Regions from separate parts of the Pseudoalteromonas sp. McH1-42 genome, predicted to be linked through region 2. Evidence: predicted binding sites of a transcription regulator. Region 2 holds the regulator's gene; the other holds the start of a gene.
The links. Region 2 encodes FliA, which starts transcription of late flagellar genes. Its sites were predicted from a motif close to CTAAAGNTNNNNNNNNNNNNGCCGATA; they were not measured.
Positions count from the first base shown of each region.

Region 1: the regulator FliA is predicted to act here: its motif matches at 5,419-5,445, upstream of MHN31_RS21045 (DUF5610 domain-containing protein).

Region 1 is NZ_JAKRFU010000028.1:49,619-57,181, forward strand. It holds gene MHN31_RS21015 (hypothetical protein) at 1-115, opposite strand, end outside; gene ccoG (cytochrome c oxidase accessory protein CcoG) at 349-1,776, shown strand; gene MHN31_RS21025 (serine/threonine protein kinase) at 1,894-2,868, shown strand; gene MHN31_RS21030 (thiol:disulfide interchange protein DsbA/DsbL) at 2,888-3,511, shown strand; gene MHN31_RS21035 (thiol:disulfide interchange protein DsbA/DsbL) at 3,524-4,159, shown strand; gene trmA (tRNA (uridine(54)-C5)-methyltransferase TrmA) at 4,219-5,316, opposite strand; gene MHN31_RS21045 (DUF5610 domain-containing protein) at 5,476-6,588, shown strand; gene murI (glutamate racemase) at 6,686-7,486, shown strand.
Region 2 is NZ_JAKRFU010000021.1:72,870-80,432, forward strand. It holds gene MHN31_RS18215 (ParA family protein) at 1-341, opposite strand, end outside; gene MHN31_RS18220 (chemotaxis response regulator protein-glutamate methylesterase) at 395-1,558, opposite strand; gene MHN31_RS18225 (chemotaxis protein CheA) at 1,639-3,882, opposite strand; gene MHN31_RS18230 (protein phosphatase CheZ) at 3,898-4,668, opposite strand; gene cheY (chemotaxis response regulator CheY) at 4,688-5,071, opposite strand; gene MHN31_RS18240 (RNA polymerase sigma factor FliA) at 5,115-5,849, opposite strand; gene MHN31_RS18245 (MinD/ParA family protein) at 5,852-6,712, opposite strand; gene flhF (flagellar biosynthesis protein FlhF) at 6,705-7,563, opposite strand, start outside.

The DNA of each region.
Region 1 (7,563 bases), on a different contig from region 2:
CACCAAGCAGATCAACACCATACTGTATCATCTTCTCACGCGGCTCTTTGACACTTGGGTGGTCAATGGTAAACAGAGCCAGGATTGCCACGACTAAAATTAAGTACTTTTTCATAACTGCAACAACTTTGATCTAAACAGCTAAAAGATGTTGCCAGTGTAATAAAATGACGGAATTAAAAGCAAGTTTAGCGCTCAGAATTTTTTATTACCCGAAATGAACGCGATGCTGTTTTATGTCGGGTTTTCCCTTTAAAATGAGCGAGATCTGATCCAGATTGATATACTACATATATAAAATAGAGGTCACTGTAGCAAGTACCTGTCCCAGGCGCGTAAGGAGCTGTGATGGACAAGCAAATTAAGGTCAAAAATATTCCCGTCGACGTCAAAATCCACAAACCCGACGATTTACAACCAGACAGGTTTAACCCTCGCAATCGTATTTATGTCAGGGCTGTTACCGGGTTGCACCAGAAACTCAGAAAGCAGATAGGCTTTATCGGCATGCTGGCGTTCATGCTGTTGCCCTGGATTAACTTCAATGGTGAGCAAGCGGTGCTGTTCGATATCTTTGAGCAAAAATTTAATATTTTTGGTCTGACTCTGTGGCCTCAGGACCTCACCATTCTGGCCTTTATTTTGATGATAGCGGCCTTTGCCTTGTTTTTGGTAACGACTTTCTATGGTCGGGTGTGGTGTGGTTACACTTGCCCGCAGACGGTCTGGACGTTCATTTTTATCTGGTTTGAAGAAAAGCTGGAAGGTACCGCCAATCAGCGTAAGAAGCTTGATCAGCGGCCCATGGATTTTGATAAGTTCTGGCGTAAATCAGCCAAACATCTCAGTTGGGTGCTGTTTTCTCTGTATACCGCCATTTCGTTTGTCGGTTATTTCACGCCCATCCGTGAATTACTCCCCGACCTGCTGATGTTTTCAGCTTCAGGGTATGCGGCGTTAAGTGTGGTGATCTTTACTCTGTGTACTTATGGTAATGCCGGCTGGATGCGTGAGATCATGTGTCTGCATATTTGTCCCTATTCACGTTTTCAGTCTGCGATGTTCGATAAAGACACTTTCACTGTGAGCTATGATACCGCACGTGGCGAAAATCGCGGACCTCGTGGTCGTAAGGAGGATCCTAAAGCGCTGGATCTGGGTGACTGTATCGACTGTAAACTATGTGTGCAGGTTTGTCCGACCGGTATCGACATCCGTAATGGGCTGCAATACGAGTGCATCAATTGTGGTGCCTGTATCGATGCGTGTGATGGTGTAATGGATAAAATGAACTATCCCAGGGGATTGATCTCCTACACAACAGAACGCAATCTCGAAAGCAGCAGTGAAAAAACCAAAGCCGTACGGGGCAAGTTGGTCGGTTACCTATTGATCCTAATTGTCTTAACTGGGGCTCTGGTTGCTAATGTTGCGATGCGCAAAACACTTGACCTGGATATTATCAGAGACAGAAACCAGCTGTATCGGGTCAATGTAGAAGGGTTGGTTGAAAATACTTATACACTGAAGATGATCAACAAAGCACAGGTGCCTCAAACTTTCCTTATCAGTATTCGCGGTTTGTCTGATTTCACTATTCTGGGCAAGCAGGAGATCCACATTGCAGCTGGCTCTACGGTAGATCAGCCGTTGTCGGTCGTCATTGACCCTTACGATCTGACGTTACCGGTTACCGAGTTTGAGTTCGTCATCACAGTTAAAGATGCGCCCTCGGAGTCAATCGCACAGCCGACAAACTTTTTTAAAGGTCGTTAGCATAGATAGGGTACAATGGGGATAACTCAGATAGACATCACAAAAGCGGGGTAGCCCGCTTTTTTGTTACTTTGTCCTAGGCCAGTTTTTGGAACAGGACAGTGAAAGGTAAACACTATGACAGATTTCAGCTTTCAAAATTTAACGCCTGACCTGATCCTGGATGCCATTGAAAGCGTCGGGGTTTATCCCGAATCGGGATTGTTGCCCCTCAATAGTTATGAGAATCGGGTTTATCAGTTTCGTGCCGACGATAACCGTCGCTATGTGGCGAAGTTTTATCGCCCTGAACGCTGGCAGTCCGAGCAAATTCAGGAAGAACACGACTTCACGCTCGCCCTGCAGCAAGCTGAAGTACCGGTTGTTGCCCCTCATCGTGTTGACGGACGCAGCTTGTTTGAGCATCAGGGCTATCGTTTCTGTCTGTTTCCAAGTGTCGGCGGTCGTCAATTCGAGGTGGACAACTTAGATCATCTGGAAATGCTTGGGCGCTATATTGGGCGTTTGCACAGCGTTGCGAAGCAGGATGACTTTGCGCACCGACCGGCGATTGATGTGACCAGCTATCTGCATCAGCCGCGTGTTGATATTTTGGCTTCTGAGTGTTTGCCTGATACATTACGGCTTGCATTTACCACGGTGCTTGATCAGGTCATTAACAAAGCAGAAGAAAAATTCACATCAATCCAGCCGATCCGTTTGCATGGTGATTGCCATGCTGGCAATATTCTATGGTCTCAGGAACAGTTAATGATAGTGGACCTTGATGATTGTCGTCAGGGACCCGCGGTTCAGGATCTCTGGATGATGTTAAGTGGTGACAGGCAGAATCAGGTGATGCAACTTGATACCCTGTTATCTGGCTATGAAGAGTTTGCCTCGTTCGATGCGCGCGAACTTGCCTTAATTGAGCCGCTGAGGGCCATGCGTATGGTGCATTACATGGGATGGCTCGCTAAGCGTTGGCATGATCCGGCATTTCCCCGGAACTTTTCGTGGTTTGCAACAGACAAATACTGGGAACAGCAGATCCTGGCATTAAAAGAACAACTTGCCGCTCTGGATGAAGCGGCGATCAGTCTTTATCCATAAAAATTTAGAGAGAATAGTAATGTTAAAATCGATCAAGGTTGCGCTAATTGCGTTGTGTATGCCAGTGTTGGCAATGGCAGCCGACTTCACGGATGGTAAGCACTATCAGACGCTAACGACAACAAAAAGTGAATCGGCCAAAGTCACCGAGTTCTTTTCTTTTTATTGCCCGCATTGCTTCCAGTTCGAACCGGTTGCCAAAGCGTTGGAGAAAAGCCTGCCACAAGGTGCTGTGTTTGAAAAAAGCCACGTTAATTTCCTGGGTGGCCTGGCACCAGAAGTACAGAGTAACCTGAGTTATGCCTACATCATTGCAAAACACCATGGTAAAGCACAGCAGGTGAGCGACCAGATCTTCAACACCATACACGTGCAGCAAGTGCAACTAAAAGACTTAAAAGATGTCAAAAAGCTACTAGAAGCGAATGGGATCAGTGCTGAGCAGTTCGATGCTGCTATGGCCAGCATGCCGGTGATCAGTGCTGAGAAAGCGATGGTTGAGAAGCAAGATGCATTTAGTAAAGCGGGTGCCTTAACGGGCGTCCCCACTTTTGTTGTGAACGATAAATATAAGATTAACCTGAGAGAACTGAGCAGCCAGGCTGAGCTTGATGCTCTGGTTAAGCACCTATTAGAAAAATAAGGGAAGCAGACTATGTTTAAATCCATTTGCGCCGCTGCACTGGCGCTGTTCCTACCTTTAATGGCCAATGCTGCTAACTTCCAGGAAGGCAAGCATTATGAAGTGGTTGCGGAGCGCGGTACAAAGAAACCTGAAGTGACAGAGTACTTCTCTTTTTATTGCCCTGCCTGTAATAACTTTGAATCATTGATCGGTGAATTTAAGCCAAAACTGGATCAGGACGTGAAGTTCAAAAAGAGTCACGTCGACTTTGTTGGCGTCAGAGACCCTGAAATTCAGCAAATGATGAGCACGGCATTGGCGACAGCGTCAGTATTGCCGCAAAAAGACAAGATTGTATCGGCCATGTTTGCGCACTTGCATGGCAAGCGCGGTAAGTTCAATGAAGTAGCGGACATCAAAGATCTGTTTGTTGCACAGGGCGTGTCTGGTGAAAAATTTGATAAGCTGTACAAGAGTTTCTCAGTTCGCACAAAAGCGAAGAAAATGAAACGTGCGCAAGAGCAAATGCAGGACAAAGGTGCATTGAGTGGTGTACCAACGTTTATCGTCAATGGTAAATACAAGCTGATCTTGTCGCGAGAGTCTGGTGTAACTTCACCGGATGACATTGCCGCACTGATTAATTATCTGGCGAAAAAATCTTAATTTGCCAGAATGAAAAAACCCGCGATGTTCGCGGGTTTTTTTATGTCTTAGATTCGCATTTACTTTCTGGTCAGAAAGACACCCGATTCAACATGGTGGGTGTAAGGGAACTGATCGAAGATAGCGATACGCGACACCAGATGCGTTTCACACAGCAATTCCAAATCACGTTCCAGCGTATCCGGGTTGCAGGAAATATAGATGATGTTGTCGTATTGGCTGACCAGTTTACAGGTTAGTTCATCCATGCCTGCGCGTGGCGGGTCTACCAGAATGGTCTGGCAGTTGTAACTGTGCAGATCTATCCCCTTGAGGCGTGAGAACTGTTTTTCGCCCTTCATCGCTGCCGTAAATTCCTCACTCGACATACGAATGATATCAAGGTTATCTACTTTATTGGCTGCGATATTGTACTGTGCTGAGTGTACAGAAGATTTAGAAATTTCTGTGGCCAATACCCGGTTAAATTGACCCGCCAGGGCGATGGAAAAGTTGCCATTGCCACAATACAGTTCAAGTAAATCGTTTTGCAGTGGTGCGCACAGGTCTTGTGCCCAGGCCAACATCTTTTCGTTCACTGCAGCATTGGGTTGAGTAAAGCTGTTTTCGACTTGTTGGTAGGTGTACTGCTTGTCATTAACAGTCAGCCGCTCAGTCACAAAGTCATCACCAAATACCACTTTTTGTTTTCTGGCTCGGCCGATAAAGTCAACTTTATAACTCTGCTGTAGCTCATGACGTAGCGTTTGCATAGCTTCTTGCCAGGCATCATCCAGTGCTTTGTGGTAAAGCAGGCTGATCAGTACTTCTCCACTGAGTGTGGTGAGATAGTCAATCTGGAACAGTTTACGGCGCAGGATCTCGTTGTGACGTAGTTTATCCATCATCACCTGCATCATTTCATTGACCAGAGGCGCACCTGGATCAAACTGATCCACCCGGATCTTCTCTTTGGTTTGCTGATCGAACATGATGTGGAACAGATCGTCACCGTCATGCCAGACTCTGAATTCACAACGCTGACGATAGTGGCTTTTGGGGGAGTCGTACACTTCCAGCTGTGGCGCATCGAAGCGGGCAAATTGCGCACTGATCCGCTGTTGTTTTTCTTTCAACTGTTGCTCGTAGGTCGAAGTGTCAATCGTGATCACCGCCATATTAAAACCACCATAGTTAATGCAAAGAGGCGCTATTTTAGGATGCACTTTCGATTTGTCCAGCACAGAGCAAAACTTTTTGCTCTTTTATTGTACAATAGACTTAAGCTTATGGCGTTTTGGCCGATAACCAACTATCAAGTAAAGCGGAGAGCAGACATGAAAATCGGACAGTTGAATCAGCTGTTGAATCCGGCGATGCAGCATAACGCGGGTAAAGCTAAATCGCTTATCCCTAATATGTCAATTAATACGGATAGTTACCACGGAAACAAATCTCAGGCAGCGGCAAAAATGCTCGATGATAAACTGGCGCAGGCGCTGGGCATTGAGAAAAAAGAAGAAAAAGACAAGCCGCTGTTTGATTTTGAGGAAATTGTCAAAAATGTGCTGGGGTTTGTACAGGGGGCTGTGAAGAAAGCCAAAGCCGCAGGGGAAGATGACGACACACTCAAGAGTATGCTTGATCAAGCACGCAAGGGCGTGCAGATGGGGATTGATGAAGCGTCTGAAGAGTTAAAAGGCACCGGTTTATTCAATGATGAAATTGAAAATGGGATAGAAAAGTCCAGAGAAGGTATTTTTAGCGGCCTGGACGAATTTGAAAAAGAACTGTTTGATCCTAAGCCCCAACAAGTGTCTGTTAGTGCCGCTCAGTTTGCCAGCTTATCTAATCAGGCTGAATACGCCTTTACTACAGCAGAAGGCGATGAAGTGGTGATTTCATTCAGTGATGCGATGAGCCAGTCTAAGGCGGCGAGTTATGCACGCAATGGTGATGGTGAAGGATTTGCTTATGGTGAGCAGAGCAGTCGTGAACTTAACTTTTCTATCAGTGTGAATGGCGATCTGAATGAAGATGAGCAGGCTGCCATCAACGATATGATGAAAGATATCCGTGATGTCAGCGACACCTTTTTTGCCGGTGATTACGACGATGCCTTTGCCAAAGTGCAGGAGCTGGGTATTAACAGTGAACAAATCGTCAACTTCACCATGGACCTGCGCCAGACTAAAACATCTGCAGCGATTGCTCAGTATCAGCAAAGTAATCCGATGAAAGATTTGGAAAAAGCATTACAGCCATTGGATCAGCGTTTAGAAGGGATCCATGATGAGGCGAAAGGACTGGGTATAGAAGCTCAGTTACCGGATATTATGGCGTGGATCAACGAGGGCCAGGCACGTCTGAATGAGTTTCTGGATTATGCTGAAGGCTTCTTCAGCGCCCTGGAATCACGTCAAGCTGAGAAGCAAGACCAGCAGGTATAATAGAGCGTCTGAACCCACTCTGCTTGAGTTGACACAAGTATTTATTTTAAACCCTGACCGTGGCACACTGCGCGCGAACTGTAAATAAGGAGCGCATGTGCCACACATTCTCGTTTTTGATTCTGGTATCGGCGGAACCAGCGTGCTTGAGCACATTCGTGCAGTACTGCCTCATGCCGATTATAGCTATGTGATGGACAATGTGCTGCTGCCTTATGGCTTACAGTCCCAGCAGACTATTCAGCAGCGTTTGGCCGCCCTGATAAAGTGGCTCGATCGTGATTTGCATCCGGTCGATATCATAGTGATTGCATGCAACACCGCCTCAACTTATGCATTGGGATCCACTCGTCAGTTAACCTCTATCCCGATTGTCGGAGTTGTGCCTGCCATTAAGCCCGCAGCCATCGCCAGTCGTAGTCGACATATTGGCTTACTGGCGACGCCTGCAACGTCCGGAAATACATACACCCAACAACTTATTACGCAATTCGCGAACGAATGCCAGGTTGATTTGTATCAGTCGACTAAATTGGTTGAGCTGGCTGAGCAGTTTTATTGGTCCGGTGAGATTGACCGTGAGCAGCTTGCCGCTGAGATCAAACAACTTGAACTCGCCGCAGGGCTAGATCACTTAGTCCTGGGATGTACGCACTTTCCTATTATTGCGAAACCTTTGAGTGAGGCCATCTCTGAGTCGGTGACCCTGATTGATTCAGGCGCGGCAATTGCCAGGCGTGTTATGTCTTTATTGGCGCAAGGGCGTATCACTGAAGAACCAGGGTTGCCAGTTCAGTGCAATGGCGTTGAGTCAGGAATAACGAATTGGTACGCGACGGCAACCCAGGCGCATAATATTGATAGACCAGACGTCAGGTTGTTCAGCCTTGACCGATAATATTTAGTGATGGATACATGTGCCTGAACAGGTGGGAAGTAAAAAGGGGTGGTAACCAAATTGGCCCCACCCCTGTT
Region 2 (7,563 bases):
TTTTTCAGAATGAGCCCCATCCCCGAGCGATTGCCCATGCTGCGATCCAGTGTCGCAATAGCCATAGTCGCCGGTAATATGTCGAGATTCTCGATAGTTGAAGGACAAAGCGCCTGAAGAATTTCTTCGCTGGCCATATTTGAACCGCGAATGAAAATATCGTACACACTGACTTCTAACTCTTCCGAGTCAATGCCAAAGTAGTATGTTAATGAGGCATGCGGATCTGTGTCTATCAATAATACACGTTTCCCCTGGAGCGCCAGGATCCCGCCGAGACTAACTGTGGTGGTGGTTTTACCCACCCCGCCTTTTTGGTTCGCTACCGTCCAGATTTTCACGTTATTTTTTTATTCCTTCGGCCAAACACAGATCGCATTCAGACTAACATCAATTATGCGCAGCCTATTTCTTTGTTTATTCTCAGTGCGACATCCTGCAAAGCGATATCTTCAGTTGAAATTCCGGCGCTTGCAACAGCTTGTGGCATGCCGTACACCACACAGGTTTTTTCATCCTGTGCCCAGATAGTCGCACCGTTTTGTTTCAACATTCTGGCACCGTCTCGCCCATCCGCACCCATACCAGTCAGTATCACCGCGAGCACATCTCCGTTATATGCTTTGGCTGTACTGGCAAAAGTAACATCTACACTGGGTTTATAGGTAATACGTGGGCTGTCATCCTCAAACACCTTTAAGGTTTTACTACCGCCTCTGGCTTCAACCAACATCTGCTGGCCTCCCGGCGCCAAATAAGCGACACCTGGTTGCAAACGATCCCCCTGCTCCGCTTCTTTTACTTTGATTTTGCACAGACTATTCAGACGTTGCGCAAACGCTGGCGTAAATGCTGCTGGCATATGCTGGATCAATAAGATAGGGTGCGGAAAATTTGCAGGCAACTGAGTTAAAATGGTTTGCAGTGCAACCGGGCCACCGGTAGATGTACCGATAGCAACAATTTGATACTTTTTGCCAGACGCTTTGAACGACGCACCTGAACTTGGTGTGTCTGATGCAGGACGTGAAAAAGTTCGATCTGGTTGTGCAATTGGCTTAGCTGCAGGACGCAGGCCTGAAGATGCACTTGGCGCGCTACGTGTTGGTGAAGGTGCAGGTGCTGATGACGAACCAATAGGTCGGGTAAAGCGGCTCACACGACGTCGGCCAATTTCTTTGACCTTGTTCTGTAAAGAGCGGATAGCTTCTTCACTGTTACGGGCAATATCTTCAAACTTCTTCGGTAAGAAGTCGACCGCACCGGCATCCAGCGCGTCTAACGTCGCGCTGGCTCCTTCACGGGTCAATGACGAAAACATCAGAATGGGAGTGGGGGAACTCTGCATTATCTGCTTTACTGCGCTAATCCCATCCATTACCGGCATTTCCACGTCCATTGTGATGACGTCTGGCCTCAGTTTAGCAGCTTTATCAACCGCTTCCTGACCATTTACCGCAAAGTCAATCACTTTGATTTCAGGATCTTTTTCTAGTATTTCACTCACTCGACGACGAAAGAAGCTCGAGTCATCTACAACTAATACTTTAACTGCCATTGGCATTGCTCTTTTATTCGTTACAGATCCGAAAAGTGGTGTCTTTGACACCACTTTGTCGGTATAAATGCGCCGGGAATTTACTTGCCGGCGTAATATTTTAACATGCTGGGGACGTCCAGAATCAGCGCGATGCCACCATCAGATGTGATAGTCGCGCCAGCCATACCCGGAGTACCTTGCAATAAGGCATCAAGCGGCTTAATCACCACCTCTTCCTGGCCTATCAGAGAGTCAACCACAAAGCCTACTTGCTTAGTACCCATCTGGACGATTACCACGTGCCCTTCTGCTTTCCGGGCGCCTCTGTCAGCACCTTTTACTAACCAGTGCTCCAGATAAAACAATGGAATTGCTTTTTCACGCACTATGATAGTCAATTGACCATCAACCACGTTGGTCTTGGTCAAATCAAGGTGGAATATTTCACTTACCCCAGCCAGCGGCAGTGCAAATGTTTGCTGACCAATCATCACCATTAGTGTTGGCAGAATGGCCAATGTCAGTGGCACTTTAATTTCCAGTATGGTACCCACACCCAGCTCTGACTGAATGTTGACGGAACCATTTAATTGGGTGATTTTAGTTTTGACCACGTCCATACCAACACCTCGGCCAGAGATGTCAGAAATTTGTTCTTTGGTTGAGAAACCTGGTGCGAAGATCAGATTGTAGGCTTCATTATCTGACAAGCGACTTGCCTGGTCAGAATCAATAACCCCTTTGCTTATCGCAATCTTCTTCAACTTCTCCGGGTCCATACCTGCACCATCATCACGAATGGTCAGCAGAATATGATCACCTTCCTGAGAGGCTGATAAGGTCACAGTACCGGTTCTTGATTTACCTGCAGCTTCACGAACATCCGGCATTTCAATACCATGGTCCACTGAGTTACGAACCAAGTGAACCAAAGGATCCGCAAGGGCTTCTACCAGGTTTTTATCCAGATCGGTGTCTTCCCCTTCCAGCACCAGACTAATGTCTTTCTTAAGGCTACGAGCCAAGTCCCGAACCACTCGAGGGAAACGACCAAACACTTTCTTGATTGGCTGCATCCGGGTCTTCATCACCGCGCCCTGAAGGTCTGCGGTCACCACATCGAGGTTGGAAATGGCTTTACCCATGGCTTCGCTGTTAGAGTTATTGGCTAAGCTAACCAACCGGTTACGCACCAATACCAGCTCACCGACCATATTCATGATCTCATCCAGGCGCTTAGTATCAACCCGAACGGTTGTTTCTGCCTGTGCTGCTGGTTTTTTCGCGGCGGCTTTATTGTCGGCCGCAGGCTTGCTCTCAGCTGCTGGTTTAGCAGGTGCCGGTTTGGCAGCAGGTGCGGGCGCCTTAGCCGCTGGTGCAGCTGGTTTAGGCTCAGATTTAGGAGGTGCTTTGGGCGCTTCTTTCGGCGCTGCTGCTACTTCCTCTTCCGTTGATTTTGGTGCTTGCCCTTTTCCGTGCAACTCATCCAGTAATGCTTCAAATTCGTCATCATTGATTTCATCGTCATCACCGCCAGATGCTTTCGGCGGCTCTGACGCTGCAGGTTGGGTCGGCGCCTTAGGCTGCTCAGCTGGCGCTTGTTCTGGTGTCGCACCAAATTTTCCGACTCCATGCAACTCATCCAGCAAGCTGTCAAATTCATCATCGGTAATGTCGCCATCATCGCTGCTTGATGGAGCCGGTGTTGCACTCGGTGCGGCAGGTTCTTGCGATGCGACTGAGGGTCCATTACCTGAGCCATGTAACTCATCGAGCAAGCTCTCAAATTCTTCTTCAGAAATCTCGTCTATGCTGTCAGCACCGTCACTTGCAGGTTCATCAACAGGATCTGCTGGCGCATCGAACAGCACATCATCAGCACTGGGTGTCGCCACAACCGGTTCAGGCTCAGGCTCTGCTGCAGCGGGTGCATCAATCACTTCGTCTTCTGACTGTGGCTGACTGAGCTGATGTAAAACTTCCAATAAGTGTGGATCAGCGGGGTCTGGTTGCTCTCTGTTTTGAATACACGAGAACATTTCATTGATGGTATCGAGTGATTGTAAAATCACATCCATCAATTCTGGTGTTACCTGACGCTGCCCCTGACGCAGGACATCAAACACGTTTTCCGCACCGTGACAAGCATCTACCAGCTCAGTCATGCTAAGGAAGCCTGCGCCCCCTTTAACGGTATGGAAACCACGGAAAATCGCATTTAACAGCTCTTTATCTTCCGGGTTGTTTTCTAGTTCGACAAGCTGCTCAGATAACAGTTCGAGTATTTCCCCAGCTTCAACAAGAAAGTCTTGTAAGATATCTTCATCGACTTCAAAGCTCATTCGCATACTCTCCTATTAGAAGCCCAAACTAGACAACAGGTCATCAACTTCATCCTGCCCGGATACGACATCATCTCGAGACTCAGCGTCCAAAATTGGACCCTCAGGACCTGATAACTCATCAGTAACGGCGGGGGCTTTAGTTTGTGCCTGTGGCTGGGCTGCAGTTTGTTGACTTTCATCTGCGCTGCCGAATACGGTCAACAAGTGAATTAGGCTGTCTTCAACTTCACGAACCAACTCAATGACACGCCGGATAACCTGTCCGGTTAAATCTTGATAATCTTGTGCCATCAACACATTGGTCATCAGATTTTGTAATTCATCTGTACGGCCTTTTGACGACTGCATAAAACTGTCAAGATCGTGGCACAAGGATTTGAACTCTCCAAGCTGGATATCCCGGCTCATTAATCTGTCCCAGGTGGGCTTAATTTCAGAGAGTTCATCGGCTAGTTCTTGGGCTAAGGGAAGACTTGCTTCTACGGCATCCATGGTTTTATTGGCAGCGCTTTCGGTCATCTCCATGACGTAATTAAGGCGCTGCTTGGCATCTGGAATGGCTTCTGTCGTGAGATCAGATAAACGGGTATCTAACTCAAAGTTCTTCAACGATTCATGAAGTTGTCGAGTTAGCTTGCCCACTTCAGCAAAAAGCTCTGATTGTTCTTTATTGGTGGCCTCAATTAATATCTCATCAGCCTTTTCCTGCTCACCTTGTTCAAGGTATTCAACGAGCAGTTTAGCCTGTTCCAGAGTTATCTGTGGCACAGAAGATGTTGACATAAGCCTACCCTTATCAATACTAGCCTAAACGTTCGAACACTTTTTCTAGTTTGGTTTTCAGGGTACCTGCCGTAAACGGTTTAACGATATAACCATTAACTCCAGCTTGGGCAGCAGCTACGATTTGTTCTTTTTTCGCTTCCGCTGTAACCATGAGTACTGGGATGTGTTTAAGCTTATCATCAGCACGAATTGCACGAAGCAAATCGATACCTTGCATGCCTGGCATATTCCAGTCAGTTACGACGAAGTCGAATTCCTGATTTTGCAACATTGGAAGTGCCGTACTGCCATCATCAGCCTCTTGAACATTGGTAAAGCCTAAGTCTCTTAGCAGGTTTTTGATTATTCTTCTCATCGTAGAAAAATCATCAACCACGAGAATTTTCATGTTCTTATCCAAAACTTCCTCCGGTGAGGTTTGAACCTATATTGTAAAACTAACTCTAATTGATCCAGTCATTGACCTTCGCACGAAGCTTGATCATTGCTTGACCGTGAATCTGACTCACTCGAGATTCGCTGACCTCTAAGATCGCACCAATCTCTTTTAAATTCATCTCATCGTTATAATACAAAGACAACACCAAAGCATCGCGCTCAGGTAAAGTCTTGATCGCATTGACTAACGATTCGTTAAAGCGCTCATTTTTAACATTATTGAATGGTTTGTCTAGCGCAAAATCGTTGCCTGCGGGAGAAATTACGTCTTCATCTACCCCCAAGTCTTCGATGCCGATCACTTTACTTGCATTGACATCATGTAAAATATGATGGTACTCATCTAGCGTAATATCAAGTTTTTCAGCGATTTCAGTATCTTTTGGTTCTCGCCCAAGCTGTGCTTCTAGCTCAGCAATAGCCTCTGCAACCATACGACCGTTTTTGTGTACCGAGCGGGGCGCCCAGTCACCACGGCGGATCTCGTCAATCATTGCGCCACGAATTCGAATTCCTGCAAAGGTTTCAAAACTTGCCCCTTTGCTCGCGTCAAAATTTTTGCAGGCTTCGATCAGTCCAATCATACCTGACTGGACTAAATCATCGAGCTGAACACTGGCTGGTAATCTGGCTAACAAATGACAGGCCACCTTTTTAACTAAAGGCGTATGACGTTCCACCACCTTATGCAGGTGGTCTGTCGTTTTATATCCCGCCATGCGGTTGACCGGTGAAGCCATCTTTAACCGTTTACCAATTGCTCAATAAAGAATTCCAAATGACCTGAAGGTTGGTGGGGAATGGGCCACTTGACAGCTTTGCTTGCCAGGCCTCTAAATGCCACAGCAGCAGGTGAATTAGGATAAAGCTCAACGATGGTTTTTTGACGACGCGAAGACTTACGCATATTTTCGTCAAATGGGATCGTTGCAACCAGCTCTAAAGCGACATCTAAGAATCGGTCTGTAACCTTGGACAGCTTAGCAAATAGCTCCTGCCCTTCTCTTAAGCTGCGTACCATGTTGGCCACAATTTTGAATTTGTAGACGCCATGTTCACGGCTTAATACTTTGATAAGCGCATACGCATCGGTAATAGAAGTCGGCTCGTCACACACTACAACCAGTACATCCTGTGCAGCTCGAGAGAAGCTCAGCACCATGTCTGAAATACCAGCCGCCGTATCGACGATTAAAATATCAAATTCGCTGCTCAGCTCACTGAAGGCACGGATCAAACCAGCGTGCTCCGCAGGCGTTAATTCGACCATATTTTGTGAGCCTGACGTTGCAGGCACGATACGGATCCCAGCCGGACCCTCTACCAAAATTTCGTCTAGCTCGCATTCGCCGGACAATACATGAGATAAATTCTTCTCGACCCTCAAGCCTAGCATGACATCACAGTTAGCCAGACCTAAGTCAGCATCAAGCACCAAGACCCGGTTACCCTGCTGTCCTAATGCGATGGCAGTGTTGAGGGATACATTGGTTTTACCTACTCCACCTTTACCACCAGTCACTGCGATTACTTTTACACTGTGGTTATTTTTTTGGTTCATTCTCCGCAGGCCACTTGCTTGATCTAAAACTGTATTAATCATACATTCCTACTGTCTGGGACGCCACTGGTACACGTCGCGAATGTTGTGCTTTTGTTCTCTTTAAATACAATTGCTCAGCCTTTTTGACTAACTTCTGAGCGTTTGCCACGCGAATGTCTTCAGGCACTCGCTGACCATTGGTAAGATACCCTATTGGCAGACGATTTTGAATCGCTATGCTAATTATCTCACCTAAACTTAGACTTTCATCAAGTTTTGTAAAAATACAACCACTTAAATTGACTTTTTTGAAGTGGTTTACGGTTTCTTGCAGTACATGCATCTGCGCAGTCGCACTTAATACCAGGTAGCTGCGAATGTCAACACGGCTACTACGCATCAGGGTGTTTAGCTGCTCCGTCAGACGCAAGTCACGCTGACTCATTCCCGCCGTGTCTATTAATATTAGACGCTTATTGCGTAAATGATAAAGAACCTCTGCAAGTTCATTGGCATCTTTTACTTGCTTAACAGGACAGCCGATGATCCGACCATAGGTCGCCAATTGCTCGTAAGCACCGATACGATAGGTATCCGTTGTGATCAGTGCCACATTGTCTGCACCATATTTCTGTGCGCCCAGCGCTGCTAATTTTGCAACTGTTGTGGTTTTTCCAACCCCTGTTGGTCCGACCATCGCATATACACCGCCCTGACGCAGAATATCGTTGTTTGTTGTATGCATTTGATTGACAACCATATTCAGCAGTGCGTTCCACGCTTCTTTACGAGAAACGTCATCAGGAATGAAGCAAGCCATCTGCTCTGCGACTTCCGCACCAATTCCCATGCCTTTAAGACGCTCAACCAGACAAGCGCGGGTTGGATCACGACGTGCCATTTCCTGATTC